DNA from 2 places in the Bradyrhizobium sp. SZCCHNS30572 genome. Region 1 is predicted to be linked to the other one. Evidence: riboswitches for the same ligand, from Rfam matches in the RefSeq annotation. Region 1 holds a riboswitch; the other holds the start of a gene.

Region 1 (3,823 bases):
GAGGCCGCGCGCCTTGCCGGCGGAATCGAGAAAGGCGCTGGCGATCTCGAAGAACTCGGGGACGTCGAGCAGGAACGCGTCGTGCCCCTTGTCGGTCTCGATCTCCGCGAACGACACCCGCGCGCTGGAGGCATTGAGCGCATGCACCAGCGCCCGCGATTCCGCGGTCGGAAACAGCCAGTCGCTGGTGAAGGACACCACGCAGAAGCGGGTCTGGATGCCGCGGAACGCCGCCGCCAGCACGCCGTCATGATCGGCGGCGATGTCGAAATAGTCCATCGCCCGCGTCAGATAGAGATAGGAGTTGGCGTCGAAGCGCTCGACGAAGGACGAGCCCTGATAGCGCAGATAGCTCTCGACCTGGAAATCGGCGTCGAACGAGAAGGTCGGCAGTTCGCGGTCCTGCATGCGGCGGCCGAACTTGCGATGCAGGGCGGCATCCGACAGATAGGTGATATGCGCGGCCATCCGTGCCACCGCGAGGCCGCGATGCGGATGAGTGCCCTTGTCGCCGTAGCGGCCGTGGTCCCAGTCGGGATCGGCCATCACGGCCTGGCGGCCGAGCTCGTGGAAGGCGATGTTCTGCGCCGAATGCCGCGTCGCGCAGGCGATCGCGAGATTCGCGAACACGCGGGTGGGATAGGCCACCGTCCATTGCAGCGCCTGCATGCCGCCCATCGAGCCGCCGACCACGGCGAACAACGTGTCGATGCCGAGATGATCGATCAGCATGGCCTGAGCGCGCACCATGTCGGGGATGGTGATGATCGGGAAATCGAGCCCCCACACCTTGCCGGTGGCGGGATTCAGCGAGGCCGGGCCGGTCGAGCCCATGCAGCCGCCGATCACGTTCGAGCAGATGATGAAATAACGGCTCGGGTCGAGCGGGCGGCCAGGGCCGACCAGCGTCTCCCACCAGCCGGGCTTGCCGGTGACGGGATGGCGGTTGGCGACGTGCTGGTCGCCGGTCAGGGCGTGGCAGACCAGGACCGCGTTGGACCTGTCGGCGTTGAGTTCGCCATAGGTCTGGTAGGCGATCTGGAACGGCGACAGGTCGACGCCGCAATCGAGCCTGAGCGGCTTGTCAGCGCCGAACTGCGCGACCAGCGAGCTCGGATGATCGACCTCGTGCGAGCGCTCTTCGGGCGCAATCGTGCGCAGCGCGGAGGTGGGTTTCGGCGTCAGGCCTGTCATGTCTCTCACCCCGGCCATCCGGCAAGGGCTCCCGAACAACGTGACATATCAGGCCATGAAAAACCCGGCCTGAACTGGGGTTCGGCCGGGATCGATAACGTCCCCGGCCTGTTTAGCGAGTTTTTTAACGTGGCTGCAAGCCGGCCGGCTCAAATGACCACGGAACAGGCAGAAACTAGTCCCGCGGGCGCTCCGCGTCAAGGCAAGCTGGGGTTGACCGCCGATCGGGCGCCCCACGGCTGCAAACCAGCCAAGCCTAGGCGGCACAAGGTAAACTTGCTGTTGCGCGCGTCTCCCGCATCGGAGAGAACGACATCCGTTCCAGTCGGCCGCACGTTAACCGGTGGCCTGCGAAGAGTGACCAGCCCATGTCCAACCCGCCGCCTGCCCCGCCTTCGCTTGCCGATTTGCGCAAGGAGATCGACGCGATCGACGAGCAGGTCCATCAGCTCCTGATGAACAGGGCCGACATCATCGACCGGCTGATCAAGGTCAAGAAGACCCAGGAGGTCGGCTCGGCATTCCGGCCGGCGCGAGAGGCCGACATGATGCGGCGCCTGGTGCAGCGCCATCGCGGCATCCTGCCGCTCGACACCGTCGAGGGCATCTGGCGCGTGATCGTCTCGACGTTCACTTACGTGCAGGCGCCGTTCTCGGTTCACGCCGACGTGTCGGTCGGCGAATCCGCGATGCGCGATTCCGCCAGGTTCCATTTCGGCTTCGTGGTGCCTTATGTCGCCCATTTCAGCGCCCAGGCCGCCGTCGAAGCCGTGGCGCGCTCGAAGGGCGATCTTGCGCTGGTGTCGACGACATCGGGGCATACGCCGTGGTGGATCACGCTCGAGCCCGTGGGCGCGCCGAAGATCATCGCCCGGATGCCGTTCATCGAGCGTGCCGACCATCCGGCGGCGCTGCCGGTGTTCGCGGTGTCGCGGGTCGCCGACGACGCGCTCGTGCTGGAGGTCGAGACCTGGAGCATCCGCGTCTCCGGCTGGAATGCGCAGGTGTCGCGCGCGCTGTCGCCGCTGGCCGACGTGGTCGCGGTGCCCGATACCGCCTTCGACGGCGCCGCGCTGCTGGTGTCGATCGAGGCGCCGTCGAACCTCGACAAGATCAAGGCTGCCCTAATCGCGGCGGGCGCCTCGGTCCGCTCGACGGCCCTCGTCGGCGGCCATGCGAAACGCTATACGGTTCCGAGCTGAGACGCCTCGCGCCAGTGATGATTTTCCGGAGTTGATGATGAACCGCCCCGTGCCGAACCCCGGCATCCTCGACATCGCGCCCTACACGCCGGGCAAGAGTCCCAAGCCGGAGCCTGGCCGCAAGGTTTTCAAGCTGTCGGCCAATGAGACCCCGTTTGGTCCCTCGCCGAGGGCGATCGAGGCGTTCAAGAGCGCGGCCACGCATCTGGAAGATTATCCGGAAGGGACCTCCCGGGTGCTGCGCGAGGCGATCGGCCGCACCTACGGCCTCGATCCCGACCGCATCGTCTGCGGCGCCGGCTCCGACGAGATCCTCAATCTGCTGGCACACACCTTTCTCGGCCAAGGCGACGAGGCGATCTCCACCGCGCACGGCTTCCTGGTCTATCCGATCGCGACCATGGCCTGCGGCGCCAGGAACGTGGTTGCCGCGGAGACGGAGTATCGCACCGATGTCGACGCCATCCTTGCCGCGGTGACGCCGCGCACCAAGCTGGTCTGGCTCGCCAACCCGAACAACCCGACCGGCACCTACATCCCGTTCGACGAGGTCAAGCGGCTGCGTGCCGGCCTGCCGTCGCATGTCGTGCTGGTGCTCGACGCCGCCTATGCCGACTACGTTTCGCGCAATGACTACGAGTTCGGGCTCGAGCTGGTGGCGACGACCGAGAACACGGTCGTCACTCATACCTTTTCCAAGATCCACGGCCTCGCGGCGCTCCGTGTCGGCTGGATGTTCGGCCCGGCGCACATCGTCGATGCGATCAACCGAATCCGTGGGCCGTTCAACGTCTCCTCGCCGGCGATGCTCGCCGCGGTCGCCGCGATCGAGGACACCGCGCATCAGCAGATGTCGAAGACGCACACGGAAACGTGGCGCAACTGGCTGACCGAGGAGATCGGCAAGCTCGGGCTGAAGGTGACGCCGAGCGTCACCAATTTCATCCTGATCCACTTCCCGACCGACAAGGGCAAGACCGCGGTCGAGGCCGACGCATTCCTGACCCGGCGCGGCCTCGTGCTGCGCGCGCTCGCCAACTACAAGCTGCCGAACGCGCTGCGCATGACGATCGGCACCGAGGAAGCCAATCGTCTGGTCGTGGAGGCTCTCAGCGAATTCATGAGGGCGAAATGAGCGTCGCGGGGCGGTTCGAACGCATCGCGCTGATCGGCTTCGGCCTGATCGGCGGCTCGATCGCGCGGGCGGCGCGGCTGCAGGGCGTGGCCGGCGAGATCGTCACCACCGCGCGCTCGGAAAAGACGCGCGCGCGCGTCGCCGAACTCGGCCTCGTCGACCGCGTCGTGGCGAGTAATGCGGAGGCGGTCAAGGATGCCGACCTCGTCATCCTCTGCATTCCCGTCGGCGCGTGCGGTCCGGTCGCGGCCGAGATCGCGCCGCATCTGAAGCCCGGAGCCATCGTCTCCGA
Region 2 (3,823 bases), on a different contig from region 1:
ACCGACCAGCGGATCGAACGGCACCATCTCCGCGGCATAGTCCGGCGGCACCTGCACGGCCTCCTTGGAGGCCAGGATGTAGAACTCGCCGGGATCGAGAATGAGGCTGCCGTCGGGACGTGCCTTGATCGGCTCCCAGAACTCCTCGACCGGATAGCCGGCGCGGCGGTCGACGTCGACGACGCCGGTGTGGCGCTTGGCGCGATAGCCGACATTGCCGTTCGCATTGCTGCCGGACAGGTCGACGGAAAGCGCGACGCCGCCGGTGAGATCGGCATCGTCGCGATCCACCAGTCGCTCGGCCTGGTGCAGCGCGATCAGTTCGTCCTCCGACAGGACCGCGTCGCGATAGCGGAAGCGAACCTGGGACAGGCGCGAGCCCTCGCGCAGCAGGACCGGGAACGTCTTCGGGCTGATCTCGGCATAGAGCGGGCCGTGATAGCCCGCGCCGATCATGTCGAAGCGTCGCGTGCCGTCGGCGATCACGCGGGTGAACACGTCGAGCCGCCCGGTCGAGCTTTTCGGATTGGCGGCCGCGACGATGTCCTTGGGCAGCGCCAGGCTCTCCAACAGCGGTACGATGTAGACGCAGTTGGTCTCCAGCACCGCGCCGTCGGCAAGTGCGAATTCGTGCAGCTTGAGCTCGTCGATGCGCTCGGCGACCGTCGCGCCCGGCCCGGGCAGGAAGCTCGCACGCACGCGATAGGCGACGTCGCCGAGCCGCAGATCGAGGCTCGCCGGCTGGATCTGGCTCTCGACGAAATCATATTCGGGGATGATCAGGCCAGCCTCCGTCATCGCCACGATCATGCGATCGGGGAGGATGCCGTGGGCGTCGGGGCTGAGCGAAAACGGCAAGACCTGATCCTTTGCAGGCGCCGGAACGGCGGCTTATGGAGCCAATATAGGGTCTTTTGACCGGTTATCCGATGGCTGGCTTGACGGAAAGGCCGGTTGCGACTATGAGCACGACTTATCCCGTGGTGATTTGAGCCGGCCGGCTTGCAGCCACGTTAAATAAGTCGCTAAACAGGCCGGGGACGATTGTGATCCCGGCCGTGAGGAGTTTTCCCAGGCCGGTTTTTTTGTGCCCATCGCCCGAGGCGGTGGCCACGATGGAGGTCACATGTCGAAGTCCCCCGCGAAGGCGCCGGCGTCGTTCGCCCACTATCGTCCCGAAACGAGGCTGGTGCATTCCGGCACCTTGCGCTCCGAATTCGGCGAGACCGCCGAGGCGCTCTATCTCACCCAAGGGTTCGTCTACGCCACCGCCGAGGAATGCGAGGCGCGCTTCAAGGGCGAGGATCCCGGCTTCATCTATTCGCGCTTCTCCAATCCCACCACGGCGATGTTCGAGCGCCGCATGATCGAGCTCGAGGGCGCCGAGGCCTGCCGCTCGGCCGCAACCGGCATGGCCGCGGTCACCACGGCAATCCTGGCTCCCCTCCGTGCCGGCGACCACGTTGTCGCGGCCAAGGCGCTGTTCGGCTCGTGCCGCTACGTGGTCGAGGATCTCTTGCCGCGCTACGGCATCGAGTCGACCCTGGTCGATGGGCTCGACCTCGACCAATGGCAGAAGGCGGTCAGACCCAACACCAAGTCGTTCTTCCTGGAGAGCCCGACCAATCCGACGCTCGACGTGATGGACATCCCCGCCATCGCCGAGATCGCGCACGCCCATGGCGCGCGGCTGATCGTCGACAACGTGTTCGCCACCCCGATCTGGCAGAGCCCGCTCGCGCTCGGCGCTGACGTCGTGGTGTATTCCGCGACCAAGCACATCGACGGCCAAGGCCGCTGCCTCGGCGGTGTGATCCTGTCGTCGGAGGCGTTCATCGCCGAGCACATCCACAATTTCATGCGCCAGACCGGCCCGTCGATCTCGCCGTTCAACGCCTGGGTCCTGCTCAAGGGCCTGGAGACCCTGGCGGTGCGCGTGCGCGCGCAGACCGAGACGGCGGCGAAGGTGGCCGACTTCCTCGCCGCGCATCGGAAGATCTCGCGGCTGATCTATCCGGGCCGCGAGGACCATCCGCAGGCGGCAACCGTCCGCAAGCAGATGCGCGCCGGCTCGACCCTGGTCGGCTTCGAGGTCAAGGGCGGCAAGGCGGCTGCGTTCCGTACGCTCAACGGCCTGAAGCTCGCGCGCATCTCCAACAATCTCGGCGACGCCAAGACGCTGGTCACGCACCCGGCGACGACGACGCATCAGCGGCTGACGCCGGAGGCGCGCGCCGAGCTCGGCATCAGCGAGGGCTTCATCCGCTTCTCCGCCGGACTCGAGCATGCCGACGATCTGATCGAGGATCTCGACGCCGCCCTCAGCGCGGCGTAGCGAATGGCGAATAGAGAGTAGCGAGTAGTAGGATCTCTTTCCCTATTCGCTACTCGCTGTTTCCCACTCGCGCTCGATCACATCGGCCGATAGGTCGGCACCTCGGCCGGTGCGTTGATGCCGAGCTTGACCTGGCCGACCGAGCGGATGATGTCGTCGCCGAGCAACTGGGCGAAGCAGGCATAGCCCCAATCGCTCATGTGCAGGCCGTCCGAGATCACGAACTCGTTGATCGGGATCGCCTGGCGCTCGTGCCAGTCGCGCATCACCTCGAAGCGCGGGAAGATGCCGGCGTGATGCAGCTCGGCAATACGCCCGAGCAGCTTGTTCATGCGGCTGGCGTTCTCCGAGCGCTCGTTGACGCGCGGCGAATATTGCAGGTCGACCAGCACGACATCGGAGGCCGCCGCCTGGATCTTGGCGACGCCATCCTCGACCAGCCTGGCGGTCTCGGCCGGATCGAGATCGCGCAGCACGGCATTGGTGCCGACCTGCCAGATCACGAGATCCGGACGCCGGTCGATCACCGACGTCTCCAGTCGCTTCATCATCTCCGGCGCATCCTCGCCGCCGACGCCGGCATTGATGACGCTGATGTCGACCATGGGATATTGCCGGCGCAACTGCGCGGCGAGCCGGTTCGGATAGGTGTAGTCCGGCGCGCTCGCGCCAAAGCCCTGCGTCGACGATGAGCCGAAGGCGACGATCACGACCGGCAGGCCGGAGGCGAGCTTGTTGGCGACGTGCGGCAGCGAAATGAAGTTCTTCTTGGCGACACCCTTCGGCGGCAGGCACGGCACGCGGTTGAAGATGTCGGTGGCCGATTTGGCGACCTGCTTGACCTTGTCGATCGCCCGCTCGGTGATGCTGCGCGATTGCGGCGGCGTGGCCGCGACGGCCTGCCCGGCTGCAGCCGGCGGCTGTGCATCGGTCATGGCCGGCGCGGTCGTCGCCGCGGGCGGCGAGGTCGTGGCCGCCGGGCGCACCGCGGCGATCGGCCCGCGCATCTGATCGTTCGCCTGCGCCAATGTGATGTGACCGATGCTCGGTCGCAGCTCGCTGATCAACGGAGGCTTCGGACCGGAGCTCTCCACATCGGAAAGCGCGGCGGGTGCAGCCGGCGCTGCGCTCTGCGCCCGTACCTTCTGCGGGCTCAGCGCGAGGGCGATGGCAATGACCGCAACGGCCGAAAGCTTCTCCCATGTCCCGGATACGCGGTGACACTCATTCGACGTCATGAACGACATAATCCTAGTTCTGCTGCGCCGGCCCGATATGCGCCGCGTCGATGATGAACTTCGACAGCGCCCGGCCGATGCAGTCATGAACCTGCCTGGCCAGCTCGACCCCGTGCGTCGGATTGAACAGGTCGAAATCGCCCTGCTCGTTCCACTGCCGCATGATGGCAAACCGATCGAACAGCGGGATGTCGCGCTGCTGCGCCACCACACGCATGTTGTCGACATAGGGCGGCACGGAGATCAATGT

Evidence for each region. A riboswitch is a leader RNA that binds a small molecule or an ion and turns the genes downstream of it on or off. The one in region 1 is predicted to bind S-adenosylmethionine.
Region 2: linked by a shared signal. The riboswitch ahead of QX048_RS19115 (O-succinylhomoserine sulfhydrylase) and the one ahead of QX048_RS21330 (homoserine O-acetyltransferase) in region 1 are both predicted to bind S-adenosylmethionine.

What each region holds. Positions count from the first base shown of each region.
Region 1 is NZ_JAUESY010000007.1:337,377-341,199, reverse strand. It holds gene QX048_RS21330 (homoserine O-acetyltransferase) at 1-1,194, opposite strand, end outside; SAM riboswitch at 1,286-1,365, opposite strand; gene QX048_RS21325 (chorismate mutase) at 1,563-2,396, shown strand; gene hisC (histidinol-phosphate transaminase) at 2,434-3,531, shown strand; gene QX048_RS21315 (prephenate/arogenate dehydrogenase family protein) at 3,528-3,823, shown strand, end outside.
Region 2 is NZ_JAUESY010000006.1:447,517-451,339, reverse strand. It holds gene QX048_RS19120 (2'-deoxycytidine 5'-triphosphate deaminase) at 1-858, opposite strand, end outside; SAM riboswitch at 971-1,050, shown strand; gene QX048_RS19115 (O-succinylhomoserine sulfhydrylase) at 1,127-2,335, shown strand; gene QX048_RS19110 (GDSL-type esterase/lipase family protein) at 2,413-3,573, opposite strand; gene QX048_RS19105 (SGNH/GDSL hydrolase family protein) at 3,587-3,823, opposite strand, start outside.